4 regions of the Streptosporangium sp. NPDC004379 genome follow, and region 1 is predicted to be linked to each of the others. Evidence: riboswitches for the same ligand, from Rfam matches in the RefSeq annotation. Region 1 holds a riboswitch; each other region holds the start of a gene.
What was found. Region 1 has a riboswitch for cobalamin ahead of ACFYSC_RS33025 (ribonucleoside-diphosphate reductase subunit alpha). Riboswitches for the same ligand answer to the same signal wherever they lie in the genome.

Region 2: linked by a shared signal. The riboswitch ahead of ACFYSC_RS02080 (ABC transporter substrate-binding protein) and the one ahead of ACFYSC_RS33025 (ribonucleoside-diphosphate reductase subunit alpha) in region 1 are both predicted to bind cobalamin.
Region 3: linked by a shared signal. The riboswitch ahead of cobN (cobaltochelatase subunit CobN) and the one ahead of ACFYSC_RS33025 (ribonucleoside-diphosphate reductase subunit alpha) in region 1 are both predicted to bind cobalamin.
Region 4: linked by a shared signal. The riboswitch ahead of ACFYSC_RS15985 (CbtB-domain containing protein) and the one ahead of ACFYSC_RS33025 (ribonucleoside-diphosphate reductase subunit alpha) in region 1 are both predicted to bind cobalamin.

The regions. Positions count from the first base shown of each region.
Region 1 covers NZ_JBIAMC010000022.1:27,542-35,195, reverse strand. The annotation lists gene ACFYSC_RS33035 (mechanosensitive ion channel family protein) at 1-310, opposite strand, end outside; gene ACFYSC_RS33030 (ribonucleotide-diphosphate reductase subunit beta) at 371-1,366, opposite strand; gene ACFYSC_RS33025 (ribonucleoside-diphosphate reductase subunit alpha) at 1,431-3,665, opposite strand; cobalamin riboswitch at 3,873-4,074, opposite strand; gene ACFYSC_RS33020 (Bug family tripartite tricarboxylate transporter substrate binding protein) at 4,073-5,191, opposite strand; gene glmS (glutamine--fructose-6-phosphate transaminase (isomerizing)) at 5,288-7,108, opposite strand; gene ACFYSC_RS33010 (hypothetical protein) at 7,121-7,396, opposite strand; gene ACFYSC_RS33005 (N-acetylmuramoyl-L-alanine amidase) at 7,548-7,654, shown strand, end outside.
Region 2 covers NZ_JBIAMC010000001.1:479,049-486,702, reverse strand. The annotation lists gene ACFYSC_RS02110 (ATP-binding protein) at 243-758, opposite strand; gene ACFYSC_RS02105 (helix-turn-helix domain-containing protein) at 943-1,803, shown strand; gene ACFYSC_RS02100 (DUF397 domain-containing protein) at 1,804-2,040, shown strand; gene ACFYSC_RS02095 (hypothetical protein) at 2,164-2,523, shown strand; gene ACFYSC_RS02090 (histidine phosphatase family protein) at 2,552-3,133, opposite strand; gene ACFYSC_RS02085 (Gfo/Idh/MocA family oxidoreductase) at 3,401-4,261, shown strand; cobalamin riboswitch at 4,400-4,533, shown strand; gene ACFYSC_RS02080 (ABC transporter substrate-binding protein) at 4,603-5,565, shown strand; gene ACFYSC_RS02075 (FecCD family ABC transporter permease) at 5,617-6,690, shown strand; gene ACFYSC_RS02070 (ABC transporter ATP-binding protein) at 6,687-7,580, shown strand; gene ACFYSC_RS02065 (adenosylcobinamide amidohydrolase) at 7,571-7,654, shown strand, end outside.
Region 3 covers NZ_JBIAMC010000006.1:336,906-344,559, reverse strand. The annotation lists gene cobM (precorrin-4 C(11)-methyltransferase) at 1-451, shown strand, start outside; gene ACFYSC_RS16035 (cobalt-precorrin-6A reductase) at 436-1,164, shown strand; gene ACFYSC_RS16030 (precorrin-2 C(20)-methyltransferase) at 1,229-2,719, opposite strand; gene ACFYSC_RS16025 (precorrin-8X methylmutase) at 2,725-3,345, opposite strand; gene ACFYSC_RS16020 (precorrin-3B synthase) at 3,342-4,430, opposite strand; cobalamin riboswitch at 4,599-4,718, shown strand; gene cobN (cobaltochelatase subunit CobN) at 4,772-7,654, shown strand, end outside.
Region 4 covers NZ_JBIAMC010000006.1:323,878-331,531, forward strand. The annotation lists gene ACFYSC_RS15955 (hypothetical protein) at 1-488, opposite strand, end outside; gene ACFYSC_RS15960 (FecCD family ABC transporter permease) at 628-1,620, opposite strand; gene ACFYSC_RS15965 (FecCD family ABC transporter permease) at 1,803-2,840, opposite strand; gene ACFYSC_RS15970 (ABC transporter substrate-binding protein) at 3,095-4,147, shown strand; gene ACFYSC_RS15975 (transglycosylase SLT domain-containing protein) at 4,367-5,380, shown strand; gene ACFYSC_RS15980 (ribose-phosphate diphosphokinase) at 5,422-6,366, shown strand; adenosylcobalamin (AdoCbl) riboswitch at 6,403-6,550, shown strand; gene ACFYSC_RS15985 (CbtB-domain containing protein) at 6,553-6,744, shown strand; gene ACFYSC_RS15990 (CbtA family protein) at 6,753-7,541, shown strand; gene ACFYSC_RS15995 (histidine phosphatase family protein) at 7,547-7,654, shown strand, end outside.

The sequences.
Region 1 (7,654 bases):
GGTCCAGCACCACGTCGGTGACCGCGTAGGCGGCCTCGATGACCAGCCAGGAGACGACGCCGATCATGGCCAGGCTGAGCACCTGCTCGATGCCGTCGGCGAACGATCCCTCGGCCATGCTCGGAACGTAGACCGTCTTGGCGGCCGCCACGATCGCCGTGGTCAGGGCGGGCCAGGCGCAGCGGTGCACGAGCGGACCGGCGAGGACCCATCTCTCGCCGATCAGCCGTGACCGCAGCACGCGGCGCACCACCTCCACCGCGGCGGCGGCGGCGAGCACCGTGATGAGCATGATGATCCATCTGGACAAGATCGGCTTTCCTCCCGTCGTCGGTCCCCCATGGGGGTTGCCCGCGGGCCCGCCGCGTATTCAGAAGGCTTCGTCGAATGTGACGTTCCCCTCAACGGCTATCTGGTAGGCCGAAACCCGCCGCTCGAAGAAGTTGGCGAGTTCCTGTACGTCCTGCAGTTCCATGAAGGCGAAGGGGTTGGCGGTGCCGTACCGGACGGGCAACCCGAGCCGGACCAGGCGCTGGTCGGCCACGTACTCAAGGTACTGCCGCATCCGCTCCGCCTCCATTCCGGGCAGCCCGTCGCCGCACAGGTCGGCGGCGAAGGCCAGCTCGGCGGCCACCGCCTCCTCCAGCATCCGGGTGACCTGCTCACCCAGCTCGTCGTCGAACAGTCCGGGCTCCTCGGCCCGTACGGTGTCCACCACGGAGAAGGCGAACTCCATGTGCATGGACTCGTCGCGGAACACCCAGTTGGTGCCGGTGGCCAGGCCGCCCAGCAGGCCGCGGGAGCGGAACCAGTAGACGTAGGCGAAGGCGCCGTAGAAGAACAGCCCCTCGATGCACGCCGCGAAGCAGATCAGGTTGAGCAGGAACGCCCGCCGGTCCTCGCGCGTCTCCAGGCGGTCCAGCCCGCCGAGAGAGTCGATCCACCGGAAGCAGAACTCGGCCTTGTCCCGGATCGAGGGGATGTGCTCGACCGCGGCGAAGGCGCGGACCCGCTCGTCGTGGTCGGGCAGGTAGGTGTCCAGCAGGGTCAGGTAGAACTGGACGTGCACCGCCTCCTCGAAGAGCTGCCTGCTGAGGTACAGCCGCGCCTCGGGGGCGTTGACGTGCCGGTAGAGGTTGAGGACCAGGTTGTTGGCCACGATCGAGTCGCCGGTGGCGAAGAAGGCGACGAGCCGGTTGATCAGGTGGCGTTCCTCGGCCGTCATCCTGGCGAGGTCGGGCAGGTCAGAGGAGAGGTCCACCTCCTCGACGGTCCAGGTGTTGCGGATCGCGGCGCGATAGCGCTCGTAGAAGTCCGGGTAGCGCATGGGGCGCAGCGTGAGGTCCATTCCGGGGTCGAGCAGCATCGGGAGAGCCCTCCGTGGGTTCCGGGTGAAGAGGTTCGGGTGGGACGAGGAGCCGGGGCGGTCCCTACTGGCAGGCCTCGCAGTACTCGGGGTTCTCCAGCGAGCAGGCGACGGCCTCCGGAACGGAGGCGTCGGAGGCGTCGGAGGCGTCAGCGCGGGCCACGGTGGTCTGCGCGATCCGGGTCGCCGGGCGGGACCGCAGGTAGTAGGTCGTCTTCAGACCGGACTTCCAGGCGTAGGCGTACATCGAGGAGAGCTTGCCGATGGTCGGCGTGGCCATGAAGAGGTTCAGCGACTGCGACTGGTCGATGTACGGCATGCGCGCGGCGGCCAGGTCGATCAGCGCCTTCTGCGGCAGTTCCCAGGCGGTGCGGTAGAGCGCCTTCAGGTCGCCGGGGACGCCGGGGACGTCCTGGACCGAGCCGTCGGCCCGCTTGATCGCGTCGCGGACCTGCGGGGTCCACAGGCCGCGCTCGGTGAGGTCGCGGACCAGGTAGCGGTTGACCTGGAGGAACTCCCCCGAGAGGGTCTCGCGCTTGAAGACGTTGGAGACCTGTGGCTCGATGCACTCGTAGCAGCCGGCGATGGAGGCGATGGTCGCGGTGGGCGCGATCGCGACCATGAGCGAGTTGCGCAGGCCCGTCCCGGCGATCCTGGCTCGCAGCGCCGCCCACTCCGCCGACCGTCCGGCGCCGTAGTGGTCGGGGTGCAGCACGCCGCGGGCGGCGCGGGTCTCGTCGTAGGAGGGGTGGCGGCCCCGTTCGACGGCCAGGTCGGAGGAGGTGGCGTAGGCGGCGAGCGCGATCTCCTCGGAGATCCGGGTGGACAGCTCCAGCGCCTCCGGGGAGTCGAACGGCAGCCGCAGCGTGAAGAACACGTCGGCCAGGCCCATCACGCCCAGCCCGATCGGCCGCCACCTGCGGTTGGCGGCCTCGGCCTCGGGGGTCGGGTAGAAGCCCAGGTCGATCGTGCGGTCCAGGAACCGTACGGCGGTGCGGACGGTGGAGCGCAGCCGCTCCCAGTCCATCCGCCCGCCGTCGAGGTGGGCGGCGAGGTTGATCGACCCGAGGTTGCACACGGCGGTCTCGGCGTCGCCGGTGACCTCCAGGATCTCGGTGCAGAGGTTCGACAGGTGGATGACGTTCCCGGGGAGGGCCGTCTGGTTGGAGGTGCGGTTGGCGGCGTCCTTGAAGGTCATCCAGCCGTTGCCGGTCTGGGCGAGGGTGCGCATCATCCGGCCGTACAGGGCGCGGGCCGGGACCTGGCGGACGTACCGGCCTTCGGCCTCGGCGGCGCGGTAGGCGGCGTCGAACGCCTCGCCGTACAGGTCGGTGAGGTACGGGACCTCCTTGGGGTCGAACAGCGACCAGGTGCCGTCGGCCTCGACGCGGCGCATGAACTCGTCGGGGATCCAGTTGGCGAGGTTGAGGTTGTGCGTGCGGCGTGACTCCTCACCGGTGTTGTCGCGCAGCTCCAGGAAGTCCTCGATGTCGGCGTGCCAGGTCTCCAGGTAGACGCAGGCCGCGCCCTTGCGGCGGCCGCCCTGGTTGACCGCGGCGACGCTCGAGTCCAGGGTGCGCAGCCACGGCACGACGCCGTTGGAGTGGCCGTTGGTGCCGCGGATCAGCGAGCCGCGCGAGCGGATCCGGGTCCAGGAGACGCCGATGCCCCCGGCGTACTTCGACAGCCGCGCGATCTGCCCGTACCGCTCGTAGATCGCCTCCAGCTCGTCGCGGGGCGAGTCGAGCAGGAAGCAGGAGGACAGCTGGGGGCGGCGGGAGCCGGAGTTGAACAGGGTGGGCGAGCTGGGCAGGTAGGACAGGGTGGACATGAGGCGGTACAGCTCGGCGGCCTCCTCCACCGTCTCCGACAGGCCGCACGCCACCCGCAGGAAGAAGTGCTGCGGGCGCTCCAGCACGCCGCGGGTCTCGGGGTGGCGCAGCAGGTAGCGGTCGTAGACCGTGCGCAGGCCGAAGTACTCGAACCGGGCGTCGGCGGCGTCGTCGACGAGGGCGTCCAGCTCGGCGGCGTGCGCCGCGACGAAGGCGGCCAGGCCGTCCTGCAGCAGCCCGGCGGCGTGGGCGGCGGCGACGGACCCGGCGAAGGTCCGCACGCCGTGGGCGGCGGCCTCGTCGGCGATCAGCCCGGCCAGCAGGCCGGCGGCGACCCTGGAGTTCTCCGGATCGGCGACCACCCGGGCGGCGGCCTCCTCGATGGCCAGCCGGCGGCCGGCCAGATCCTCGCGTGCCTGCCCGGTCCCCTCGGCCGTCTCGGCTGCCTCGGTCACGATCGGTGCCACGTGCTTCCTCCTGGCGTGCTCGGTGCTCTTCCCGTAGGGCTCCCGCCGGGTCAAGGGCACGCGTCGGAGAACGGTTCGCGGGCATGCCGGACCGCCTCGTCCGCGGGCCCACCCTCGAGGCCCTGGACATCTGTGCCGGGAGAGGCGGCCGCGCCGCGCGCCCCGGGCCGCCTCACGCGGCCCCGGCGCCCGGCCCGGTCCCCTTCTCCCGTCTTTCCCGTCACCGGCAGGTCTTCGGACTCACGGGCGCCTGGCGCATGCCTACTGGCCGTCGCTTCCCGGGCGCATGGCCCAGTGCTCCTGACGGCGGTCGTTCCCGTTCACCGCTGCGGGGCAGCCCCGGATTCGCACCGGGTTCCCTCTTGCCTCGCCTCCACGCGGAAGGCGAGCCGGCAACGACGAGGATCCTACATGTAGTGGCTTCGGACGCAACTACCCCAACAGGTTGTGGCGAAGGCTTTGAGCAAACCGAGATCACGGAGCACGTCACGGGCCCGGCCGGTCTCGCCGGACAGCCACTGGCGGAAGTCGTCGCCGCTGAGGTAGATCCGGCTCCAGCCCCCGGCCTCGCACAGGGACCGCCAGCGCGGCGAGGCGTCGAGGGCGTCGCACAGGGCCACGGCCCGGTCCCGGTCGTCCGGGCTCATGCCCCGCGGGCCGAACACCCCGCACCAGTCGGTGTACTCCAGCCGGACGTCCATCTCCATCAGCGTCGGCGCGTCGATCCCGGGGAGCCGCTCGGCGGAGGAGACCACCAGCGGCCGCAGGCGACCGGCGGCGATCTCGCGTGTGAAGGAGCGCGCCGAGCCCAGGATCGCGCCCACCCGGCCGTCGCGGAGCGCCTCGACGGCGTCGGCGGCGGCGGGGTATCCCGCGTACTGCAGCAGCCTGGCGTCCGCCCCGAGGCATTTGGCGATCATGCCGTAGAGCACGTGGTCGGAGCCGCCCTCCAGGCGCCCGCCCATCACCAGCCCGCCCGGGTCGCGGCGCAGCAGCGCGGCGAGGTCCTCGAAGGAGCGCAGGCGGGAGCCGGGCAGAACGATCAGGGCCGCCCAGTCGCCGGCCAGCCGGGCCAGCGGGGTGGTGGAGTCGACCACGGCGGCGGTGTCGGCGATCTCCGCCCCGGCCACCGCGGGCATCCCGGCGAGGAGCAGCCTCCCATCTCGGGAGAACGGCTCGCGGGAGAGCGGGTCGCGGGCGGACCGCTCACGGGACGCCGTCCCGGACGGCGCCCCGGACCGCGACCCGTACGGTGTCCCGTAGGGCGCCCCATGGGAGGCGAGCGCCTCCAGGGCGGCGCCCGCCGCGCCACCCGGACGGTTCTCCACCCCGGCCGCCCGCACCAGCCCCTCGGCGCCCGCGACGGCCGCCATGCCGCGGGCGAGGGGATCCCAGTCGTGCCCGCGGGCGGCGGGCACGATGAGGGTCAGCATGGCGGTGAACGGCCTGTCCGGACCGCCGCAGCCGCCGCAGCAGCCGAGGACGGCGAGCCCGGCGGCGAACGAGAAGAACCGCCTGCGGTGCACGACGCGCCCTCCCCCCGAGACCCCCGATACCTCAGGTTACACCTATGTCACTTTCTGTGACATATGGCGGCCTCGCCGGGAGGAGGGACGGCAGGCTCACTCCACGGTGACGCTCTTGGCGAGGTTACGGGGCTTGTCGACGTCGCGGCCCAGCGCCACGGCGGCGTGGTAGGCCAGCAGCTGGAGCGGGATCGTCAGCAGGATCGGGTCCAGCTCGATCTCGTTCTTCGGCACCACCACGCAGTCGTCGGCCAACTTCGGGTCCGCCGTACGGTGCCCGACCATGAGCACCCGGCCGCCGCGCGCCCGGATCTCGCCCAGGGTGGTGAGGTTCTTGTCCAGCAGCTCGTCGTCGGGGACGATCGCCACGGTCGGCGTCTCCGGGCCGATCAGCGCCAGCGGCCCGTGCTTGAGCTCGCTGGCCGGGTAGGCCTCGGCGTGCACGTAGGAGATCTCCTTGAGCTTCTGCGCGCCCTCGCGGGCCACCGGGTAGCCGCGGACCCGGCCCACGAACATCATGCTCGCCGTGTCGGCGTACTTGGCCGCCAGCTCCTTGATCTGCGGCTCCAGCGCGAGGATCTCCTCGATCTGGCCGGGCAGCCGCCGCAGGCCCTCGCAGACGCGGCGGCCGTCGGCCGGGGACAGGTCGCGCACCCGGCCCAGGTGCAGCGCGAGCAGCGCGAACGCCACCGCGGTCGAGGTGAACGCCTTGGTGCTGGCCACCGACACCTCGGGACCCGCGTGCAGGTACAGGCCGCCGTCGCACTCGCGGGCGATCGCGCTGCCCACGGTGTTGACGATGCCGAGCACCCGCCCGCCCTTGCGCTTGAGCTCCTGGACGGCGGCGAGGGTGTCGTAGGTCTCCCCCGACTGGCTGATCGCCACGTACAGGGTGTCGGGCTCCACCACGGGGCTGCGGTAGCGGAACTCGCTGGCCGGCTCGGCGTCGGCCGGGATGCGCGCCAGCTCCTCGATGAGCTGGGCGCCGATCTGGCCGGAGTAGTAGGCGGACCCGCAGCCGATGATCTTCACGCGGCGGAACGACCGGCTCTCCCGCGCGTCCATGTTGAGGCCGCCCAGGTGGGCGATGTGGAAGCGGTCGTCGAGGCGGCCGCGCAGCGTGCGGGCCACCGTCTCGGGCTGCTCGGAGATCTCCTTGAGCAGGTAGTGCTCGTAGCCGCCGGTGTCGTAGTGCCCGGCCTCCCAGTCGACGGTCAGCGGCTCCTTGGCGGTCTCCCGCGCGTCGCCGCCGAAGGTGGTGAAGCCGTCGGCCCGCAGCACAGCGAGCTCGCCGTCCTCCAGGTGGACCACCTGGCGGGTGTAGCGGACCAGGGCCGCGACGTCGGAGGCGGCGAACATCTCCTTCTCGCCGATGCCCAGCACGATCGGGCTGCCGTTGCGGGCCACGACCACCTCACCGGGCCGCCGGGCGTCGATCACCGCGATGCCGTAGGTGCCGACGATCCGCTTGAGCGCGGTGCGGACCGCCTCCTCCAGCGAGTCGGACTCCTCGACGGTGCGGGCGATCAGATGCGCCAGCACCTCGGTGTCGGTCTCGGAGACGAAGACCGCGCCGTCGGCCTCCAGTTTGGCGCGCAGCTCGTCGGCGTTCTCGATGACGCCGTTGTGCACGACCGCGACGCGCTCGTCGGTGGAAAGGTGGGGGTGGGCGTTGGCGTCGCTGGGCGCGCCATGGGTGGCCCAGCGGGTGTGCCCGATGCCCAGGGTGCCCTTGAAACGCGCGGGCACCACGGCGGCCAGGTCGCCCACCCGGCCCTTGACCTTGCGCGTCTTCAGACCCCTGTTGGAGACCACCAGCCCCGCCGAGTCGTAGCCGCGATACTCCAGCCGCGCGAGGCCCTCCAGAAGAATCGGCGCCGCGTCCTTCGGCCCCACATAGGCCACGATCCCGCACATGTGTCGCACTCCTTACCCGTAGACGATCCGGCGCAGCTGGCGCAGGGTGAGCCGAGGTGCCGCGACACGGCGGGCGGGCAGCTCTGCGGCGATCCGGGGGAAGATCTGGTCGTTGACCATCCCCTTGGCCTTGAGCTCGGCGTGACGACGCCGGACGAACTCCTCGACGGGCTCGGAGAAGTAGGCCAGCACGTCCGCCACGACCCGCGCCGCCTCGCCCGGACCGAGGGAGTTCGTCCGGACCAGATGGGTAATCAGCTCCTCATGGTGCTGCCATGCCGTGGCCACAGGGCAGGACCATACGCATAACCAACGTCAATTACCAATTTTCCTGCCCGCTTCCGGGCAGAGATCCCCCCTTATGCCGTACGACGCCCGCACCCTGGGACGGTGAGTAGTCTCTCATAACGCTGGGTAGTCAACTGGCCGGAGGAACACCATGCGCCGTCTGACGGGCCCCACCGTCTTTGCCGCCCTGACCCTGCTGGCCCCGCCCCCTCCCGCGGGAGCCTCGTCCCCGGCCGGCCGCCAGGCGGCCTTCGCCCA
Region 2 (7,654 bases), on a different contig from region 1:
AGAATGCAATGAGTTCCCCGCCGGTGACCATCTGTTCTCTGGCCGGGTCCCGGGGCCGCCCGATGGGGAGTCGGATGGCGGCCCCGGAACCGGGCCGGCGCCAGATGAGGGGAAGAGGCGGCGCCTTCCAGGAAGGTCTGTGGGGTGTGCGGGGTGTGCGGGCTTCGGGGACGGGCCGTTCCGGTTCCGCTCCGTGGATCTCCGGCCGGGCGGCGCGGCGGGCGGTCAACGGAAACGGGGACCTAGCCGAGGACGGCCCAGACGATCTTGCCGTAGGGGGCCAGCGGCGCCCAGCCCCAGCGGAGGCTGAGCGAGTCGACGATGTGCAGTCCGAGGCCGCCGACGTCCAGCGGGGAGGGATCGCGGAGCGAGGGGAAACCGGCGCCGGGGTCGTTGAGCGCGCAGACCACGAGGCCGTTCCTGCGCAGCAGGGAGAGTCTGATGGGCTCCCTGGCGCGCGTCTCGGCCAGCCGCAGGCCGTGCCGGAAGGCGTTGGTCGCCAGTTCCGAGACGACCAGTTCCATGCTCTCGCTCAGGTCGCCGAGGTTCCAGCCGGTCAGGGTGCCGGTGGCGAAGCTGCGCGCCGAGTGGACCGATTCCGCGCTCGGGGGAAGCACAAAGGTGGCGCTGGCCGGAGCCGGGGAGCCGGACAGGAGGTCGCGCGCGGCTTCGGGCCACCAGCCCACGGGCGGCCACCAGTCGAGCGCCGTCCACGACGTTCTGGGGGGAGCGGTTCGGGCGGACTGCACACGGATCATCATGATGCAAACTCCTGTGCAGGTGCAAGAGCGAATGCACGTGCATTGGACGTGTGCAAGCGCTACGGTTACCCGTAAGTCGGTCGACCAACGCGGAAAGGGGATTTTCCGCGGCCAAGGAAGTCACGGGCCGCGAAGTGACAAACTGTCGATCAGGAAAGCGAGCGAGGAGCACCACGTGGCCATGGACCCGCCCGGTACCGGTTCCACCGTTCGGCGCATCATGCTCGGCGCCAGCCTGCGCCGCCTGCGTGAGGAGAAGGGGCTCACCCGCGAGGCCGCCGGATTCCACATCCGCGCCTCGGAGTCCAAGATCAGCCGGATGGAACTCGGCCGTGTCGGTTTCAAGACCCGGGACGTGGAGGACCTGCTCACCCTGTACGGCGTGCTCGACGACGCGGAACGGCGCGGCCTGCTGGAGATGGTCCGCGAGGCGAACACCCCCGGATGGTGGCACAAGTACGGCGACCTGCTGCCGAACTGGTTCACCACCTACGTGGGGCTGGAGGAGGCGGCGAGGGTGATCCGCACCTACGAGGTGCAGTTCGTGCCCGGCCTGCTCCAGACGTCCGACTACGCGCGCACCGTGATCCGGCTCGGCTACCCGGACGCGCCGGAGGCGGAGATCGAGCGTCGTGTGCACATGCGCATGCAGCGGCAGGAGCGCTTCACCCGCAAGGACGGCCCGCGTCTGTGGGCGGTCATCGACGAGGCGGCTCTGCGCCGGCCCATCGGGGGCAAGGAGATCATGCGCGAGCAGGTCCAGCACCTGCTGGAGGTGGCCGCGCTGCCCAACATCACCCTCCAGGTGATGCCCTTCAGATTCGGCATGCACGCGGCCGAGGGGGGCGCGTTCAGCATCTTACGGTTTCCCGAGTCCGACCTGTCGGACGTCGTTTACGTCGAGCAGCTCTGGGGTGCCCTCTACCTGGACAAGCGTGAGGACGTCGACCCCTACCTCACGGCCATGGAGCAGCTGTGCGTGGAAAGCACCACGCCCGGGGGCACCGCCGAGATCCTCGGCGACCTTCTCGGAGAGATCTAAATGGAGAAGACCTACAACGGCATGCCCGCCACCGATCTGGCGGGAGCCAGGTGGCGCAAGAGCCGCTACAGCAACTCGACGGGCAACTGCGTCGAGCTGGCCGAGCTGTCGGACGGCAGCATCGCCGTCCGCAACTCGCGTTTCCCCGACGGCCCGGCCCTGATCTACACACGCGACGAGATCCGCGCCCTGGTACTCGGGGTGAAGGACGGGGAGTTCGACAGCCTCACCGTGTAACAGTGTTTTTACACCCGGCTCATCTGGTTAACCCGGCCGCGCCGGAGGCGTAACCGGGGACGCGGCCCGGGGGGCGAGAGTGGGGCCCACAGCTGATAGGGGGCTTCGACCGTGCTCGACCAGATGACCTTGTATCCCGTGGCCGACGACGTGCTGTTCGCACCGGGCGGGCGCGTCGTGATCCGCACCTACGGCGTGGCCTCGCCCGTCGGCCGGGACGGGACGCCCGCCCCGGTGTCCTACAGCACGTGGGTCACCGGGGTGCGCGACCAGCCCCGCTACTGGCGGTGGCGGCACTTCGAGGAAGCCCGCCGCGGCCACCGCGGGGTCATCGAATGGCTGACCGGCCGCGGACCGCAACCCGGCGCGGCGACCGTCCCCGCCGGCCCGGCGGTCTCCGGCGAACCGGGCCCCGCCGTTCCGAGGGTTCCCGCCGGACCCGTCCCCGCCACGGCGGCGGTCCCCGGCGGTCCGCTCCTCTAGTGGCGGGGCGTTCCGGCCGGGCACGGCTCTAGAGCGGGGCGTTCCAGCTGAGCACGACCGGCTCGGCGTGCTCGTAGCCCAGCCGGGAGTAGGTGCCGGTGTCCAGCCGGAAGAGCCGGCCGTCGGTCGGAGGGAGATCCAGCCAGCGGGCGCACAGCACCCGCAGGTAGTGCCCGTGGGCCACCAGGGCCACCTCGCCCCCGGCGGCGCGGGCACGGCCGATCACCCGGTCGGCGCGGGCGCCGACCTCCGCCGCGCTCTCACCGGGATGGGCGGCGTCGCCGGGGACCACCCCGTCGCGCCACAGGTACCAGCCGGGCCGGTCCTCGCGGATCACCGGAGTGGTGATCCCCTCGTACCCGCCGTAGTCCCACTCCCACAGGTCGGGATCGATCTCGTAGTCGGTGAGGCCGGCCAGCTCCGCCGTACGGCGGGCCCGCGCCGCGGGACTGACCAGCACCAGGTCGAAGGACCGCTCCGCGACCAGCCGGGCGAGCGCCCGCGCCTGGGCCTCCCCCCTCTCGGTGAGCGGAAGGTCCGTGCGCCCGGTGTGGCGGCCGTTCCGGCTCCACTCCGTCTCGCCGTGCCGTAGCAGGAACATCTCTCTCATATGTCACCCATCATGCCGGTACGGCCGGCGCGGCCGATCGGGTGCCCCTGCCGCCCGGCGGAAACACTCCCCGCGGGACCGTCCGGTCCTCGCGCGTCCGGTCCCCTCCGCGCCCGGTCCTTGCGTGTCCGGTCGATCCGCATCCGGTTGATCCGCCGTCCGATCCCTCCGGTTCGGCGGAGCGTCGAGACGGGCTCGGCGGAGCGTCGAGACCGGTTCGGCGGAGTGCCCCCGCTCGGCGGTGCACCCCGTGAGAGGCTGGGGGATGTGACGATATCTGTGGGCCTGGTGGGTGCCGGGCCGTGGGCCGAGAAGGTGCACGCGCCGATGCTGTCGGCCGGACCGCACACCCGCCTGACCGGCGTGTGGGCGCGGCGGCCCGGAGCGGCGGCCGGGTTCGGCGTCCCCGTCTTCGAGCGGATCGAGGAGCTGTTCGACAGCTGCGAGGCGGTCGCGTTCGCGGTGCCGCCCGCCGTACAGGCCGAGCTGGGCGTGCGCGCCGCCAAGGAGGGCAAGGCGCTGCTGCTGGAGAAGCCCCTCGCGGCCGACCTGGAGGGGGCCCGGCGGCTGGCGGACGCGGTCGCCGAGGCCGGGGTGCCCTCCCAGATGGTCCTCACCTGGCGTTACTCGCCGGCCACCAGGGCGTTCCTGGCCCGGGTCTCGGCGATCGAGCCCTTCGGCGGCCGGGCGGCCCACATCTCCGGCGCGCTGCTCGGCAGCGGTTTCACCAGCCCCTGGCGGCTGGAGCGCGGCGCGATCCTCGACGTCGGCCCGCACATGATCGACATGCTGGACGCCGCGCTCGGCCGGGTCACCGCGGTCCGCGCCCACGGCAACCCACGGGGCTGGGTCGGCCTGCTGCTGGAGCACGAGGGCGGCGCGGTCAGCGAGGCGTCGCTGTGCATGAGCGTGCCGGGCGACAAGCCGCCGGCCGCCGTCGAGGTCTACGGCAAGCTGGGCACGGAGGCCATGAACGGCGACCGGCTCGGCTCCGACGTCTTCTCGGTGATGCTCGCGGAGTTCGCCGAGGCCGTCCGCGGCGGGGGCGGCCACCCCCTCGACGCCGCCCACGGCCTGCGTCTTCAGGAGATCATCGCGGCGGCGGAGGAGCAGCTCACCCACGCCTGACGGGTCCGGCGCCGCGGCGCGCGACCCCGCCGGGGGAATCCTCCGGGCGGCGCGAGGCGTGGCCGGGTGAGGGAAGGTCGACGGCGTGGGTCCTGCGGCCGGGCGGGGGAGGCCGGTCCGAGGGTCCCATGTCGCGGCTCCCCGGGGAATTGGTAACGTTTGCCCGACGCATAACGTGTAGCGAAGTCCGGTGTGAGTCCGGCGCTGTCCCGCAACTGTCATGGTCCCCATGGGGCCGAGCCAGGTCGCCTCCGTTGTGCCGACGTCGTCAGCCCTCGTGGAAAAGGGTGATCCGTCGCTTCTCGCGGGTCTCTCGGTTCCGGCAACTGAAAGGACCTCGGTTGAGGCCCGTACGCCCCGTTCTCGCCGGTGCCCTGCTCGGCATGCTGGCCCTGGCCGGATGCGGTCAGAACTCCCCCTCGTCCTCCTCGTCCCCCGCGGTCTCCTCGGGGGCGAGCTCCGCTCCCGCCGCCCAGGCGGCCGGGTTCCCCGTCACGGTCCAGGCCGGCAACGGTCCGGTCACCATCGCCAGGAAGCCCGAGCGCGTCGTCTCCCTGTCGCCCACCGCCACCGAGAGCCTGTTCGCCGTCGGCGCCGGGCCCCAGGTGATCGCGGTGGACGACCAGTCCACCTACCCGGCCGAGGCCCCCAAGACCGACCTGTCGGGTTTCAAGCCGAACGCCGAGGCGATCATCGCCAAGAAGCCCGACCTGGTCGTGCTCGCCAACGACATCGACGGCATCGTCGCCAAGCTGGCCAAGGTCAAGGTCCCCGTCCTGCTGGAGCCCGCGGCCGCCAAGCTCGACGAGACCTACGACCAGATCGGCGACCTCGGCGCCGCCACCGGCAACAAGGCCAAGGCCGACGAGCTCGTGACCGGGATGCGCAAGCGGATCGACGAGCTGGCCGCCGCCGCGCCCAAGGACAAGAACCTCACCTACTACCACGAGCTGGACGCCACGCCCTACTCGGTGACGTCCAGCACGTTCCTCGGCCAGGTCTACGGGCTGTTCGGCCTGACCAACATCGCGGACAAGGCGCCCGACCCGGCCGGCGGCTACCCCAAGCTCTCCGCCGAGTTCGTCGCCCAGGCGGACCCCGACCTGGTGTTCCTGGCCGACACCAAGTGCTGCGCACAGACCGCGGCCACCCTCGCCAAGCGTCCCGGCTGGTCCAAGCTCTCCGCCGTCGGGAAGGGCCAGGTCGTCGAGCTCGACGACGACATCGCCTCCCGCTGGGGGCCGCGCGTCGTGGACCTCGCCGAGAAGGTCGGCGAGGCCGTGCAGAAGGCCGCGACGGACTAGGTGACCCGCTCCGCCCGCCCCTCCGGCCTCCTCAGCCGCGACGCCCCCGACATGCCCGACGGTCCTGACGGTCCCGGCGTCCCGGCCGGACGGCCGGGACGCGCGGCCCGGCTCCGGCCGGCGGCGGCGCTGGCGGCGGCCGGGGTGCTCCTGGCGAGCGCCCTCGCCGCGTACCTGGTCGGCGCCGCCGACATCCCGCCGGGGAAGGCGGCGCTGCAACTGCTCGACTGGTTGCCGTTCGTCTCGGCCGACCCGGGGCTGGCGCCGGTCGAGCAGAGCCTGCTGTGGGAACTGCGGCTGCCCAGGGTCCTGCTCGCCGCGGTCGTCGGCGGCCTGCTCGCCTCCGCCGGAGCCGCCTATCAGGGCGTCTTCCGCAACCCGCTGGCCGACCCGTACCTGCTGGGCGCCGCAGCGGGCGCCGGCCTGGCGACCACGGCGACGGTCGTGTTCACCAGGGGCGACGACCAGTCGCTGACCATCCCGGCGGCCGCGTTCGCCGGGGCGATCGGCGGCGTCGTGCTCGCCTACGCGCTGGGCAACGCCGCGGGCCGGGGCGGGGGAACCGCCACGCTCGTCCTGGCGGGCGTGGCCGTCACCTCCTTCCTCACCGCCATCCAGACCTTCCTGCAGCAGCTCCGGGTCGAGGAGCTGGAGCGCATCTACTCGTGGATCCTCGGCAACGTCGGCGGAGGCTGGAGTCAGCTGGCGCTGGTCGCCCCGTACGCGGCGGTCTCGGTGGCGGTCATGCTGCTGCACGGCAGGCTGCTGGACGTCCTGTCCGTCGGCGACGACGAGGCCGCGAGCCTGGGGCTCAACGTGGCCAGGGTCCGGTTCACCGTACTGCTCGCCGCCTCGCTGGCCACCGCCTCGGCGGTGGCGGTCAGCGGGCTGATCGGCTTCGTCGGCGTCGTGGTCCCGCACGCGGTCCGGCGCCTCGCCGGAGGTTCCTACCGGGTCGTCCTCCCGCTCTCGCTGCTCGGCGGCGGCGCCTTCCTGGTCCTCGCCGACCTGCTGGCCAGGACCGTGCTCGCCCCGGCCGAGCTGCCCATCGGCGTGGTGACCGCCTTCGTCGGCGCGCCGTTCTTCGTCGCCGTGCTCCGCGTGACCAAGAGGACGGACACATGAGCGGCCGGGACACGGACGGGCCGGCGGCGGACCGCCGTGACCCGGTCCCGGACGGCGGGACGGGCAGGAGCGGCGGGGACGGCGGGGATACGGCGAGCGGTGTCGAGGTGCGCGACCTCGGGGTCGTGCTGGAGACGCGGACCGTGCTGTCCGGCGTCGGCCTGCGGATCCGGCGCGGCGGCTGGCTCGCCGTCATCGGGGCCAACGGCGCGGGCAAGTCCACGCTGCTCAAGGCGATGGCCGGGGTGCTGCCCCACTCGGGGGAGGTGCTCATCGACGGCGCGCCGGTCCGCTCGCTCAAAGCCCGGGAACGGGCGAGGCTGTTGGCCTACGCCCCCCAGACCCCCGCCCTGCCGGGCGACATGACCGTCTTCGACTACGCCCTGCTGGGCCGCACGCCGTACATCCCCTACCTGGGGCGCGAGGGACGCCGCGACCGGGAGACGACCGCGTCGGTGCTGGAACGCCTCGACCTGTCGTCCCTGGCCCGCCGCCCGCTCGGCCGGCTCTCCGGCGGGGAGCGCCAGCGCGTCGTGCTCGCCAGGGCCCTGGTCCAGCAGGCCCCCGTGCTCCTGCTCGACGAGCCCACCACCGCCCTCGACCTGGGGCACCAGCAGCAGGTCCTGGAGCTGGTCGACCGGCTCCGGCTGGCCGACGGGCTGACCGTGGTCACGACCCTGCACGACCTGGGCGTCGCCGGCCAGTACGCCGACTCGATGACGCTGATCGCCGCCGGCCGGGTCGCCGCGTCCGGCTCCCCGGCGGAGGTGCTGACCGGCGAGCTGATCGCCGAGCACTTCGACGCCCGCGTCCGCGTCGCGACGGACCCCTCGGGCCGGCCTCAGGTCCACCTCGAACGACCCGGACGGCGGGAGGACCGATGCGGTTGAGTCATCGCGTCGAGGACGGGGTACGGCTCGCCTCGCTGCTGTGGGAGTTCGGCCCCGGCTGGCGGGCGATCTCC
Region 3 (7,654 bases), on a different contig from region 1:
GCCGTACGAGGTGGTGCCCGGCGTGCCCGCCTTCGCCGCGGCGGCCGCCTCCCTGCGGCGGGAGCTGACGGTCCCGGGGGTCGCCCAGACGGTCGTCCTCACCAGGACCTCGGCCAGGGCCACCCCGATGCCGCCCGGCGAGGACCTGGCGACGCTGGGCGCCAGCCGCGCCACGATGGTGCTGCACCTGGCCGTCCAGCGCATCGACGCCGTCGTGGCGGAGCTGCTGCCGAACTACGGCGGGGACTGCCCGGTCGCCGTGGTCGCCTACGCGGGCCGCGAGAACGAGGTCATCCTGCGCGGCACGCTGTCCGGCATCGCCGGGCAGGTGAAGGAGGCGGGGATCAGGCGCACCGCGGTGATCGTCGTGGGCCGGGCGCTCACCGCGAGCCGGTTCCCGGACAGCCACCTCTACAGCGCCGAACGGGACCGCGCGTGCGGCGCGTCCTGATCCTCGGCGGCACCGCGGAGGCCCGCGCCCTGGCCGGAGAGCTGACCGCGTGTGGCGTGCGCGTCGTCTCCTCGCTGGCGGGCCGGGTCTCCGACCCGCGCCTGCCCGTCGGGGAGGTCCGCGAGGGCGGCTTCGGCGGCCCCGACGGGCTGGCGGCCTGGCTGCGCGCCGAGCGGATCGACGCGGTGGTGGACGCGACCCACCCCTTCGCGGCCAGGATGACCGCGTCGGCGGCGGAGGCCGCCGACCGCACGGGCGTCCCCCTGCTGATCCTGCGGCGGCCCGGCTGGCACGAGGAGCCGGGGGACGCCTGGCTGCGGGTGCCCACGCTGGAGGGGGCCGCCGGGCTGATCGGCGCGGGTGACCGGGTGTTCCTCACCACCGGCCGCCGCAGCCTGCCGGTCTTCACGCGTCTGTCCGGCGCGTGGTTCCTGGCGAGGTCCGTGGACCCGCCGGAGCCGCCGGTCCCGGACAACGTCCACGTGATCCTCAGCCGCGGGCCGTACACGGTGGAGGGCGAGCTGGCCCTCATCCGCGACCACCGGCTCGGCGTCCTCGTCACCAAGGACAGCGGCGGCTCCATGACCACCGCGAAGCTCGTCGCCGCACGGCGGGCCGGCCTCCGGGTGGTCATGGTGGACCGGCCGCCGCCACCACCGGGCCTGCGCCGCGTCGCCACCGTGGCCGAGGCCGCGGACTGGGCTCAGGGGTAGCGGCGCGGGCCGTGCCCGCGAGCCGGTCCCGAGGGCGACGCGGCGGGGTGTCCGCCGGCCGGGCTCAGGGATAGCGGCGCGGCGTGTAGACCGCGCCCGTCCCGGTGACGCGGGTGGTGGAGGAGCCGACGATGAGCAGGCAGCGCATGTCCACCGCGGCCGGGTCCAGCTCGCCGAGCGAGGTGACGGTGACGCTCTCGTCGGGGCCGCCGACGGCGCGGCCGATCACCACCGGGGTACCCGGATCACGGTGCTCCAGCAGCAGGTCACGGGCGGCGGACAACTGCCACGTACGGCTGCGCGAGGCCGGGTTGTAGATCGCCAGCACCAGGTCGGCCCGCGCGGCGGCGGACAGGCGCTCGGCGACCACCTCCCACGGCTTGAGGATGTCGGACAGCGAGATCACGCAGTGGTCGTGCCCGAGCGGCGCGCCCGCCCTGGCCGCGACCGCCTGGGCGGCCGTCAGCCCCGGCACCACCCGCACCGGCACGTCCGGGAAGCCGGCCGCGGCCTCCAGGACCGCGCTGGCCATGGCGAACACCCCCGGGTCGCCCGAGGAGACCACCGCGACGCGGCGTCCCTCACCGGCCAGTTCCAGGGCGTGCCGGGCCCGTTCCGCCTCCACCCGGTTGTCGGTTCGGTGCCGCCGCTGGCGCGGGTTCGGCTCGACCCGGTCCACGTAGGGCCCGTATCCGACCAGGTCGGTGGCGGTCGCCAGCGCGTCCTGGGCCTCCGGCGTGAGCCAGGGCCGCCCGGCCGGGCCGAGCCCGACCACGACGACCTCCCCGGCCGCGGTGCCCGGGACCGGGTCCGGCACGGGTCGCGGCACGAAGGCGCGCTCCGCCGGGCTGCTCAGCAGCGCCAGGGAGAAGTACGGCACCCCCTCGGGGTCCACGTCTTCGAGCGGCGCGACCCGCTCGCCGCCCATCGTGGCCCGCTCGACGTACCAGGCGTCGTCGAGCCGTCCGGCCTCGGCGAAGGCGTCGCGCACCTTGGCGAAGGAGCGTCCCAGCTTCATGACGGCCGCCGAGTCCGTGCCGCGCAGCCGTTCGGCCAGCTCCTCGCCCGGCAGCGTGCCGGGCAGCACGGTCAGCACCTCGTCGCGCTCCACGAGCGGGCGGCCGAGCACCGCCGACGCGGCGCTGACCGAGGTGACGCCCGGCACCACCTCGGTCGGGTAGCGGTGCGCCAGCCGTTTGTGCATGTGCATGTAGGAGCCGTAGAAGAGCGGGTCACCCTCGCTCAGCACCACCACGGTCCGCCCCGCGTCGAGGTGCGCGGCGAGCCGGGCCGCGCACTCGGCGTAGAAGTCGTCGAGCGCTCCCTGGTAGCCGCCCGGATGGCCGGTGGTCTCCGTGGTCAGCGGGTACTGCAGCGCCTCCTCGATCTGCCCCTCCCGCAGGTACGGCCGGGCGATGGACCGGGCGATGCTGCGCCCGTGCCGCGCGGCGTGGTAGGCGACCACGTCCGCCTCGCCGATCAGCCGGGCTGTCTTGACGGTGACCAGTTCGGGGTCGCCGGGCCCGAGGCCGACGCCGTACAGGCGTCCCGACATGTGACTCACTCCGTTTCGCTCGCGATGGCGTTGACCGCCGCCGCCGTCATCGCACTGCCGCCGCGGCGGCCGTGCACCACCAGGTGTTCGAGGTCGCTGTCGGCCAGCGCCCGCTTGGACTCGGCCGCGCCGACGAAGCCGACCGGGATCCCCAGGACCGCCGCCGGGCGTCCCGCCCCCTCGGCGACCAGCTCCAGCAGGCGGAACAGCGCCGTGGGCGCGTTGCCGATCGCGACCACGGAGCCCTCCAGCCGGTCCCGCCACAGCTCCAGGGCGGCGGCGCTGCGCGTGGTGCCCAGGCGTTCGGCCAGCTCCGGGACGCGCGGGTCGCCGAGCGTGCAGACGACCTCGTTGCCCGCGGGGAGACGACGGCGCGTCACGCCGGAGGCGACCATCATGGCGTCGCAGAGCACGGGCGCGCCCGCGCGCAGCGCCCGCTCGGCCCGGACGACCGCCCCGGGCGACCAGTCCAGGTCGCGCACCAGGTCGGTCATGCCGCAGGCGTGGATCATCCGTACCGCCACCCGGGCGACCTCGGGTGGCAGGCCGTCCAGGTCGCTCTCGGCGCGGATCGTGGCGAACGACAGCCGGTAGATCTCGGCGCCGTCGCGTATGTAGTCGGTCACTGATGCCTTTCCTCGTATCCGTCGGCGGTGGCGACCATCCGCACGACCCGGCCGGGCGGCAGCCCGCACTGCCGCTCGCAGCCCGCCCAGTGCACGGGCAGCTCCGTGTGACGCCGGGGCACCCAGCGCGCGGCGTCGGCCCGCACGTCGGCCAGGGCCTTGGCGCATCCGGGCCGTCCCGCGCAGGCGGTCACGCCCGTCCAGGGGGAGTCCGGGTCGGTGATGAGCCCGGCCGCCTCCAGCGCGCCGCCGACGCCAGGGCGGTCCGCGACGAAGACGGTACGGCGGGGCGACAGCCGTACCTCGGAGTCGGGGGGTACGGTGACCCGCCCGGCGGGGCCGGGGTGCGCGACGGGCCGCCCCGGCGTCGGCGGCTCCGGAGGCCGCTCGGCGGGACCGGCGGGACCGGCGGGCGTCGAGGCCCGCTCGGCGAGGCCGGCGAGCGCCAGGGCCTGTTCCGGAGTGAGGCGGCCCAGCGGCACCAGTGCCTCCACCAGTCCGGCGGGCCGCTCCGGATGGAGGGGCGGCCGGTACGCGCCCGCCGTCCCGTTCAGCTCGGCGGCGATCCTCGCCGGGCCGTCCACCAGCTCGGAGACGCGCCACTCGTCGGTACGCAGCCGCAGGAAGGCCGCCGCCGCCTCCAGCAGGCCGTGGACCGTGCCCGGCACGCCGTCCACCTCGTACCCGGCCAGCAGCAGCCGGCCGTCGACGGAGGCCGCGTCGGCGGGCAGCCCGGTGCCGCCCAGCGCGAAAAGGAACCGGCCGGGCAGTCCGGCCAGTTCCGGCCGGGCGCACAGGGACCGGTCCAGCTCGGCCACGAGCGCGCCGTCCACCGACGGCGCGGCGACGATGTTGCGCACCCGCTCGTGCGTGTCCGACGGCCGCAGCCCGGCCTCCGCGATCCGCGCGGCGAAGGCGGCGGGGTCGCGCAGGCCCCGTACCTGCACGTTGGCGCGCGAGGTCAGCTCGATCACCCCGGAGCCGAGGTCGCGGGCGCAGCGGGCCAGCTCCCGCAGCTGTGACGCGGTGAGGATGCCGCCCGGCGTGCGCACCCGGGCCAGCGGGCCGTCGGCGGCCTGGTGCACCTGGACCGTCCCCGGGCAGGCGTCGGGACGTGCTCGCCCACCGGGACTCGCCCGTCCGTCAGGGCGTGGCGGTCCGTCAGGGCGGGTCCGTCCGGGGCGGCCGTCCGGGGGGAAGTCGTGGATGGTCATGGCGGATCTCCCGTCATAGGCTTGCCGGAGGCGAAGGTCAGGAGGAAGCCGGTGTGAGTCCGGCGCGGTCCCGCCACTGTCACCGGGGAGCGAACCCCACCGCAGGCCACCGTCACAGGGAAGGCCGGGGTGAGCGTCGATCCGGGAGCCAGGAGACTCCGGCCGTCGCGACACCCGCGACCGGGGCGAGGACCCCGAGGGAGGACATCCCCGTGCCCACAGTCCTTTTGCTGTCGACGTCCGACACCGACCTGCTGAGCGCGAGGGCCAGCGGTGCCGGCTACCGGCTCGGCAACCCCGCCAGGCTCCTGACCGACGACGTCCCCGGCCTCGTGGAGGGCGCCGACCTGGTCGTGGTGCGCCTGCTGGGCGGGCGCCGCGCCTGGGAGGAGGGCCTCGACGCGCTGCTGGCCGGGCCCCGGCCGGTCGTCGTCCTGGGCGGCGAGCAGGCCCCCGACGCCGAACTGATGGAGCTGTCCACCGTCAGCGGCGGCGTCTGCGCGCAGGCGCACTCCTACCTGGCCCACGGAGGCCCCGCCAACCTGGCCGAGCTGCACGCCTTCCTGACCGACACCGTGCTGCTGACCGGCCGGGGCTTCGAACCGCCCCTGCCGGCCCCGGCCTGGGGTCCGCTGGAGCGCGAGGCGGCGGACACGACCGGTCCGGTGATCGGGGTGCTCTACTACCGGGCCCACCACATGGCGGGCAACACCGCCTTCGTCGAGTCCCTGTGCCGGGCCGTCGAGGCCGCGGGCGGCCGGGCGCTCCCGGTCTTCTGCTCCTCGCTCCGCACGGCGGAGCCCGGCCTGCTCGAAACGCTGCGCCGGGCCGACGCGCTGGTCGTCACCGTGCTGGCGGCGGGCGGCTCCAACCCGGCGGCGGCCGGCGCGGGCGGCGACGACGGGGCCTGGGACGTCGGCGCGCTCGCCCGGCTCGACGTCCCGATCCTGCAGGGTCTCTGCCTGACGAGCAGCCGGAAGGCGTGGGAGGAGAACGACGACGGCCTCTCCCCGCTGGACGCGGCCTCGCAGGTGGCGATCCCGGAGTTCGACGGTCGGATCATCACCGTGCCGTTCTCCTTCAAGGAGATCGACCCCGACGGCCTGACCGTCTACGTCGCCGACCCCGAGCGGGCCGCCCGGGTGGCCGGCATCGCCGTACGGCACGGCCTGCTGCGCCGTACCCCGCCCGCCGAGCGTCGCCTGGTGGTGATGCTGTCGGCCTACCCGACCAAGCACTCGCGCGTCGGCAACGCCGTCGGCCTCGACACCCCCGCCAGCACCGTGCGCCTGCTCGCCCGCCTCGCCGAGGCGGGCTACGACCTGGGCGAGGGGTTCCCGGGGGTGGCCGAACAGGACGGCGACGCGCTGATCCACGCCCTGATCGCCGCCGGGGGCCAGGACCCCGACTGGCTGAGCGAGGAGCAGCTCGCGGGCAACCCGATCCGCATCGCCGCCGCCGACTACGCGGAGTGGTACGCCACCCTTCCCGGGGACCTGCGTGAGGGGATGGAGCGCCACTGGGGGCCGCCCCCCGGTGAGCTGTTCGTGCACGAGGGCGACATCGTGCTGGCGGCGCTGCGCTCCGGGAACGTGGTCGTGATGGTGCAGCCGCCGCGCGGCTTCGGTGAGAACCCGATCGCGATCTACCACGACCCCGACCTGCCGCCGAGCCACCACTACCTGGCGGCCTACCGCTGGCTGTCGTCGTCCTTCGGCGCGCACGCCATGGTGCACGTGGGCAAGCACGGCAACCTGGAATGGCTGCCGGGCAAGTCCGCGGGCATGTCCGCCTCCTGCGGCACCGACGCCGCGCTCGGCGACCTGCCGCTCGTCTACCCGTTCCTGGTCAACGACCCGGGCGAGGGCACCCAGGCCAAGCGGCGGGCGCACGCCGTCCTGGTCGACCACCTGGTGCCGCCCATGGCCAGGGCCGAGACCTACGGCGACATCGCCCGGCTGGAGCAGCTGCTCGACGAGCACGCCTCCATCGCCGCCATGGACCCGGCCAAGCTCCCCGCCGTCAGGGCGCAGATCTGGACGCTGATCCAGGCGGCCAGGCTCGACCACGACCTGGGCCTGACCGACCGGCCGCACGACGCCGAGTTCGACGACTTCCTGCTGCACGTCGACGGCTGGCTCTGCGAGGTCAAGGACGCGCAGATCCGCGACGGCCTCCACGTGCTCGGCCAGGCCCCGGAGGGCCCGGCGCGGGTGGACCTGGTACTGGCGATGCTGCGCGCCCGGCAGATGTGGGCGGGCGCGCGGACGCTGCCCGGCCTGCGTGAGGCGCTCGGGCTGGCCGAGGACGGCAGCGCCGCGCTGGGTGAGGTGGACCGCGTCGAGGCGGTGGCCAGGACGCTCGTCGAGACGATGGAGGAGCGCGGCTGGGACCCGGCCGCCGCCGCCGAGGTGGCCGGCACCGTACTCGCGCCCACCGGCTCCACCGAAGCCAGAGCCGAAACCGAAGCCGGAACCGCGGACGTCGAAAGCGCGGACGTCGGAACCTCGGGAGTCGGCACCGCGAACGTCGGAACCTCGGACGTCGGAGCCGGGGACCGCGTCCCGCTCGTCACCCGCGTCCTGGAGTTCGCGGCCACCGAGGTCGTGCCCCGGCTGAGCCGTACGACGGACGAGATCGGCCATGTGCTGCACGCCCTCGACGGCGGTTACGTGCCCGCCGGACCCAGCGGTTCGCCGCTGCGCGGCCTGGTCAACGTGCTGCCGACCGGGCGCAACTTCTACTCCGTCGATCCGCGCGCGGTGCCCAGCAGGCTCGCCTGGGAGACCGGGCAGGCCATGGCCGACTCTCTGCTCGAGCGCTACCGCGCCGACCACGGCGAGTGGCCGCGCTCGGTGGGCCTGTCGGTGTGGGGCACCAGCGCCATGCGCACGGCGGGCGACGACGTGGCCGAGGTCCTCGCCCTGCTCGGCGTACGGCCCCGGTGGGACGAGGCGTCCAGGCGCGTCACCGGTCTGGAACCGGTTCCGCTGGAGGAGCTGGGCCGTCCCCGGATCGACGTGACGGTGCGCATCAGCGGCTTCTTCCGCGACGCCTTCCCGCACGTGGTCGTCCTGATCGACGACGCCGTGCGG
Region 4 (7,654 bases), on a different contig from region 1:
TGCTGGCCGTCGAGGAGCGCGTCCCGTAGGGCGGAGGCGAGGCCGGGGACGACGACCGTCCCGGGGGCGCCGGCCAGCGGGTCGCCGGGGAGCACCGCGACGGTCACCGCGCTCCCCGTGGCCGCCGCGATCGTCACCCCGGCGTCCGACGGCCTGACCAGCGTGTCGGCGAGGCGCATCAGCGGCACGCGGCGTTCCAGCGCCCAGCCCAGCACCATCGGCAGGGTGTGCCAGTAGGTGTAGGTCTTCCACAGCAGGGCCGCGGCGACGTGCCGCGGCGCGCTCCACCGCTCCGCCGTCTCGTCCACCAGGGCGAGCAGCGGCCCGTACGGCTCCCGCGTCAGCTCGGGGACGGGGATCCATCCCGGGGAGTCGTCGGCCACCAGACCGGGCGGCACCCCCAGGACGCCTCCCCGCTCGCCGGCCAGTTCGCGGAGGTGCTCCGACAGGGCGGGCAGCGGGATCATGCCTCCCTCAAGCGGTGACATCTCTCCCTCACGAGGCGGCAGGGCGGCAGGCGGAACCGTACTCCCCTCGTGCGACGTCCGGGGCTCCGGCGGAGCGGTCAGCGGCATCGGTCCTCCCCCGTGGGATATCCATCATTCCGTCTTAAAAGCTGAAAAATGGTCATATACGGCCTGCTCTCCGCCTGGCGGTGAGCAGCCAGACGAGGTATCCGCCGCCGAGCAGGCCGGTCAGAACGCCGACCGGGAGCTGACGATCGGCGAACAGCCGTTGCGCGGCCCAGTCCGCGCAGAGCAGCAGGGCCGCGCCCGCGAACATCGAGGCGAGCGGGCCTGGGCCCGCCGTACGGGTGGTCCGCCTGGCGAGCTGGGGCGCGGTGAGCGCCACGAAGGCCACCGGTCCGGCGGCGGCCGCCGCGAAGGAGGCGAGCAGCACGGCCGCCGCCGACAGGGTCAGGCGCAGCGCGCCGAGCCGTACGCCGAGGCCGAGCGCCACGTCGTCGCCCATCTCGGCGACCGCCAGAGCCCGCGCGCAGCCGAGCGCCACCGGGACCAGCACGGCCATGGCGACGAGCAGCGGCAGGGCGTCCCTCCAGCCCCGGCCGTCCAGGCTGCCGGTGATCCACAGCAGGGCGCGCGCCGCCTCCATGAGCTGGGCCCGGGTCATCAGGTAGCCGTTGACGCCGGTGAGGATGGCGGCGGCGCCGATGCCGGCCAGTACGAGGCGGTGCCCGTGCACGCCGTTGCGCCAGGTCAGGGCGAGCAGCACGGCCCCGGTGGCGACGCCCCCGGCGGCCGCCCCGGCCGCGAGCGCCACGCTGCCGCCGCCCGCGACGACCGCGAGCAGCGCCCCCGCACTGGCGCCCTGGGTGAGGCCGAGCAGGTCGGGGCTGCCGAGCGGGTTGCGCACGAGCGACTGGAGGAGGGCTCCGGCCAGGGCCAGGGAGGCGCCGACGAGCAGGGCGGTCACCAGGCGGGGCAGCCGGAGCTCGTTGACGATGAAGTCCTCGGCGGGCGTGCCGCCTCCGGTGAGGATCCGCAGGACGTCGGACGGGGTCATCGGGTCGTCACCGCCGCCGAGGGTGAGCGCGGCGGCGGCGAGCGCCAGCAGCGCCCAGCAGACGCCCGCGACCAGGGCCCGCGGCCGGAAGGCCACCGAGCGGTCCCCCGGGAACCGCAGGACGGCCGCCGAACCGCTCCGGACCGGGAGCGAGCCGATGGCGGAGCCGCCACGAGTCGTTCGCGGGGCCGCCGCGGGGACGTCCGGGGCCGTTGCGGAGGCGTCCCCGGCCGGTCGCGGGTCGTTCGCGGAGCCGCCGCGCGCGGAACGGGCGGAGATCACAGCTGCGCCGTCCTGGTCCGGCGGATGAGGTACAGGAAGAACGGGCCGCCCAGCACCGCGGTCACGATGCCGGCCTGCAGCTCGCCGGGCCGGGCCACCACCCGGCCGAGGACGTCCGCGCCGAGCAGCAGCACCGGCGCGAGCACCGCGCAGTACGGCAGCAGCCAGCGCAGATCCGGGCCGGTCACCGCCCGTACCAGGTGGGGGACCATGAGTCCCACGAAGACGATCGGCCCGCAGGCCGCGGTGGCGGCCCCGCACAGCAGCGTGACCGCCACGATCGAGACCGTGCGGATCCGCGCGGGGCGGACGCCCAGCGCGCGGGCGGTGTCGTCGCCGAGCGAGAGGGTGCCGAGCGGACGGGCCAGGGCCAGGGCGAGCAGCAGGCCCGCGCCGATGAACGGCAGCACCTTGGCGACGGTCACGGGTTGCGCGCCGGCCAGCGAGCCGACCGTCCACATGCGCATCCGCTCCAGCGAGCCGCTGTCCAGCAGCATCACCGCGCTCACGTAGGAGTAGAGCGTGGCGTTGAGGGCGGCGCCGGCCAGCGCCAGCCGGGCCGGGGTCGCCCCGCGCCCGCCGCCGACCGTGTGGATGAGCAGCGCGACGGCCGCGGCTCCGGCCAGCGCGAACCACACGTAACCGTCGAACGTGGCGACCCCGAGGAAACCGGCTGCCGTGGCCACCGCGGCCGAGGCGCCGGCGTTCACCCCCAGCAGTCCGGGGTCGGCGAGCGGGTTGCGGGTCAGCGCCTGCATCAGGCCGCCGGCCGTACCCAGGGCGGCTCCGGCGAGCAGGCCGAGCAGGGTGCGCGGCAGGCGCATCCCGTGCACCACGGTGGACGCCGCCGAGTCTCCGGCCACGAGCCCCTGCCACACCTCGGACGGGGAGAGCTGCCTCGCGCCGAACCCGACGCTGAGCACCAGTACGGCGAGCAGCACGAGGGCGGCGCCTGCCAGACCGGCGGCCCGCGCCGCGTTCCCGGTCCCGTTCCGGGCTCCCTTCCCGGTTCCGGGCGCGCGCCTCCGGGCCACCCGCCGGTCCGTCGCGGCGGACCCGGCCGGCCCGGTGGACGCGGCCGGCGGGACCTCGGCGGGTTCGGTGACAGGCAGGGCGGGCTCCGGTGCGACGAGGGCGGCAGTGGCGGCAGTGGCGGCGGGGACGGTGGGCAGGGCGGGTGCGGCGTTCCTCGGGGGCCGGTGCGGTGTCCCCTCCGGTCAGGTTAGGTTAACCTAACCAAAATCTCCTTTAGGTTAGCCTAACCGAACTCACGAGAGAAGGCCGGATCATGCCCAATCCCGGGGTCGTCCCCCGAATGTCCCGCCGCGGGCTCCTCACCGCGGGCGGCGCAGCCGCCCTGGGCGTCCTGCTCGGCGCCTGCGGCGGGAACGACGGGAAGCCCTCGTCCGCCGCGCCCTCCGGAACCGGAGACGGTGCCGCGGGCGGATCGTGGTCCTTCACCGACGACCGGAAGCAGGCGGTCACCGCCGCCGCGGCCCCCTCACGCGTCGTCGCCTTCACCGGTACGGCGGCGGCCCTCGCCGACTTCGGCCTCTCCCAGAAGATCGTCGGTGTCTTCGGCGAGACCGTCCGCAAGGACGGCACGCCCGACCCGCAGGCCGGCTCCCTGGACGTGGGCGGGCTGGAGATCCTCGGCAACGCCTGGGGCGAGTTCGACATCGAGAAGTACGCCGCGCTGCGGCCCGGCCTGCTGGTCACGCACATGTACGACCCCGGCGCCCTCTGGTACGTCCCGGACGAGAGCAAGGACAAGATCCTGAAGCTCGCGCCCAGCGTCGCCATAACGGTCGCGCGGGTCCCCCTCCCCGAGCCGATCGAGCGGTACGCCGAACTCGCCGCGTCGCTCGGCGCCGACCTCGGCGCACCGGAGGTCATCGCCGCCAAGGCCCGCTTCGAGGCCGCCGCCGAGTCGCTGCGCCGCGCGGCGGCGGGGAACTCCGGGATCAAGGTCATGGCCGTCTCCGGAAGCCCCGACCTGATGTACGTCTCCAACCCCGAGGTCAACACCGACCTGATGTACTTCGCCGAACTCGGGGTGGACGTCGTCCGCCCGGAGAAGACCGACACCGGCGGCTACTACGAGAGTCTGAGCTGGGAGAACGCCGACAAGTACGACGCGGACCTGATCCTCCTCGACAACCGCTCCACCGCCCTGCAGCCTCCGGACCTCGCCTCCAAGCCCGCGTGGACCCGGCTGCCCGCGGTGAAGGCGGGTCAGGTGGCCTCCTGGGACACCGTGCCCCGCTTCTCGTACGCGGGCGCCGCTCCCCTGCTGGAGAACCTGGCCAAGTCGGTGGGCGAGGCCGAGAAGGTCCGCTGACCCGCGCGGACATCTGTACGGCGGAGCACCGGGAAGCCCGGCCGTACGGCCACGGCGTCCGGCCGGGGCGGTCCGGCGCGCCCGCGGGCACCCGGGACGCCCGCCGTACGCGGTCCCGGACGCCCGCCGTACGCGGTCCGGGACGCCCGGCCTGCGGCGCGCCGGGCCGTCCGCCGGGTTTCCGTGATCCATCGACCCGATGACGGTAGTTTGTCCGTCATGGACAGCGGTACGGAGATCGGCCGGCGCCGGGCGCGCCTCGCACCCTGGGCCGCGCTGCTCGCCGTCGCCGCGCTCGCCGCCTGCGGCACGGACCCCGCGGGCACGGCCGCGGTGGCCCCGTCCGCCCCGGCGTCCGCCGCGGAGCGCACCTCGCCGGCCCCGCGGTCCTCGCCGTCCGGAGGGGAGGGCGGGGAAGCAGGTGGACGGGCCGCGTCGCCGGACGAGGCGGACCTGCCCGCCCCCGGCGAGCCGATCCCCCGGGACCCGGCGAAGCTCGCCAGGGCGCTGGAGACCACCACGCGGCGGCTCCACGACGCCGTCGACGGCTGGACCGGCGGAGGGACCGGCGGGACCGGTGGCGGGACCGCGAAGGGCCGCCCGCCGCGGGCGGTCGTGCTGGAGGCGCTGTACCAGCAGCGGATCTACCGCTTCACCGCCCGCAACCCCGGCGTGGCCTCCCGCGCCTTCGCCCGGCTGCCGGCCCGGCTCGCCGCCGAGGCCCGCGACAACACGACCGCCATCCGCGGGCTGCTGGCGCTGGCCCACCCGGTCAAGGACGCCTCGAAGTTCCGCATCGAGGAGCCGCCGGCCGCCTCCGCCCTCCTCGGCCACTTCAAGAAGGCCGAGCGGCGGTTCGGCGTCGAGTGGGAGGTCCTGGCGTCGGTGATGTTCGCCGAGACGAAGTTCGGCCGGGTGCGCTCGCCGAGCTACGTGGGGGCGAAGGGCCCGATGCAGTTCATGCCGGGCACGTGGAAGGCGTACGGCATGGGCGGCGACATCCACGACCCCGGGGACGCCGTCATGGCCGCCGCCAACTACCTCCACGCCTCGGGCGCGCCCCGCGACTACCGGCGGGCGCTGTACGCCTACAACCACTCCACGGCGTACGTCGACGCCATCCTGCTGCACGCCCGTCAGATGAAGCGGGACCCGCGCAACTACTACGCGTACTACAACTGGCAGGTGTTCGTCATCACCACGAAGGGCGAGCGCCGCATCAGCGGCCCCTGATCCGGCGCCGCCGGGTCTGGAAGCGGACGAGGAGCGGGTCAGTGCGAGACATCACCGTGTTCGGCGGCGGCGCCCACCCCCGGCTGGCCGCCGGCATCTGCTCCCACCTCGGGACGCCGCTGCACCCGGTCCGGGTCACCCGCTTCGCCAACGACTGCCTGGAGGCGCAGCTGCAGGCCAACTGCAGGGAGCGGGACGTCTTCATCATCCAGCCCCTCGTCCCGCCGGTCCAGGAGAACCTCGTCGAGCTGCTCCTGATGCTGGACGCCGCCCGGGGTGCCTCGGCGGCCCGGACGACCGTGGTGATGCCGCACTACGCCTACGCCCGGTCGGACAAGAAGGACGCCCCGCGCATCTCCATCGGGGGACGCCTGGTCGCCGACCTGCTGGTGACCGCGGGGGCGGACCGGGTGCTCACGATGGCGCTGCACTCCCCGCAGGTGCACGGTTTCTTCAGCGTCCCGGTGGACCACCTGCACGCCCTGCGCGAGCTGGCGGCGTACTTCCGCCGGTACGACCTGTCGAACACCGTCGCCGTCTCCCCCGACCTCGGCTACGCCAAGCAGGCCGCGGCCTTCGCCCGGCTCCTGGGCGTCGGCGTCGCGATGGGCGCCAAGCAGCGGCTCAGCGACGACCGCGTCGTCATCGGCTCGGTGATCGGCGACGTCGCGGGCCGGGACGTCATCGTCGTGGACGACGAGATCGCGCGGGGGACGACCGTGCTCGAACTGCTCGACCGGCTCCGCGACCTCGGGGCCGGCTCGGTGCGGGTGGCCTGCACGCACGGTCTCTTCACCGCCGGGGCCGTGGACCGCATCGGCGGCCGGCCCGAGGTCGAGGAGATCGTCTGCACCGACACCGTGCCGGTCCCCGAGGCCGCGCCCGGGTCCAAGCTGCGCGTCCTGTCGGTCGCCCCGGCGTTCGCCGAGGCCATGCGCCGCATCCACGACGGCGAGTCGGTCAGCGCCCTGTTCGACGCCTCCTGATCGCGGCTGTTGACGTTATCGGGGGAAAGATATACGTTCCGGTAGATTTCACGGTTGTCCGAGGGAAATCCGGTGAGATGCCGGTGCGGACGCGCCACTGTATCCGGGACTGAGATCCCGGGAGCCAGGTCGCTCGGGCGATCGTGACCTCACTGACCGGGACGCGTCATCCCTGAGGAGGCACTGATGAGCGATATCTCCGCTCCTTCCGCGATACCCCTGCCGCGCCTGCGCCCCTGGCTGTTGCTGGCCGTACCGGTGCTGCTGCTGATCGCCTACCTAGTTCTGATGGACAACGGCGCGATCTCGCAGACCGGCACGTTCCTTCACGAACTCATGCACGACGGGCGGCACCTGCTCGGCGTGCCCTGTCACTAGGGGCGGAAATGATCCGCACCCTGTTGGTCAGGGGCCTGCTCGTAGGGCTCCTGGCCGGATTCGTCGCGGGCGCGTTCGCCTTCGTCCTCGGAGAACCGCGTGTGGACGCCGCCATCGCCCTGGAGGAGGCCGAGGCGGCGGCCGGACCCGGAACCGGGCCCGCGTCCGCCGGGGAGGCCGGTCACGACCACGCCGGGGCGGCGGGACACGACCACGGTGAGGGGGCCGTCGTCAGCCGGCCCGTGCAGAAGGCCGGGCTCTTCCTCGCGACCGGGCTGTACGGCCTGGCCGCGGGCGGGGTGTTCGCCCTCGTGTTCGCCGGCCTGCGCGGCCGGTTCGGGCCCCGCGGTGACGGCGCGCTGGCGCTCGCCGCGGCGGCGACGGCGTTCGTCGCGGTCATTCTCGTGCCTTTCCTGAAATATCCGGCCAACCCACCGGCGGTGGGCGACCCCGAGACGATCAACAGCCGGACGGCCCTGTACGTGGTGATGATCATCGTCGGGCTGGCGGCCGTGGCCGTGGCGGTGGCCACCGCCAGAAGGGTCACCGCCGGACCATGGCAGCGCCGGGTTGCGGCCGGCGTCGCGTTCCTGGTGCCCGTCGTCGCGGCGTGGCTGCTGCTGCCGGCGGTCGACGAGGTTCCCGGCGGGTTCCCCGCCTCGCTGCTGTGGGACTTCCGGCTGGTCTCGCTGGGCACGCAACTCGTCTTCTGGACGGCCTTCGGTGTGCTGTTCGGCTGGGTCAGTGACCGGGTGGCGGGGCGGTCCGCGCTCTCGCCGGCCGCGTCGAGCGGCTGAACGGGATGCTGTTCCTCCGGCAGGCCGGCACGCCCGGCACGCGTTCGGCGTGCTTCCCGACGGACGAGCCCGCCGACGCGGCGAGCCTGCGGAAGGCCGCGAGCCTGCGGAAG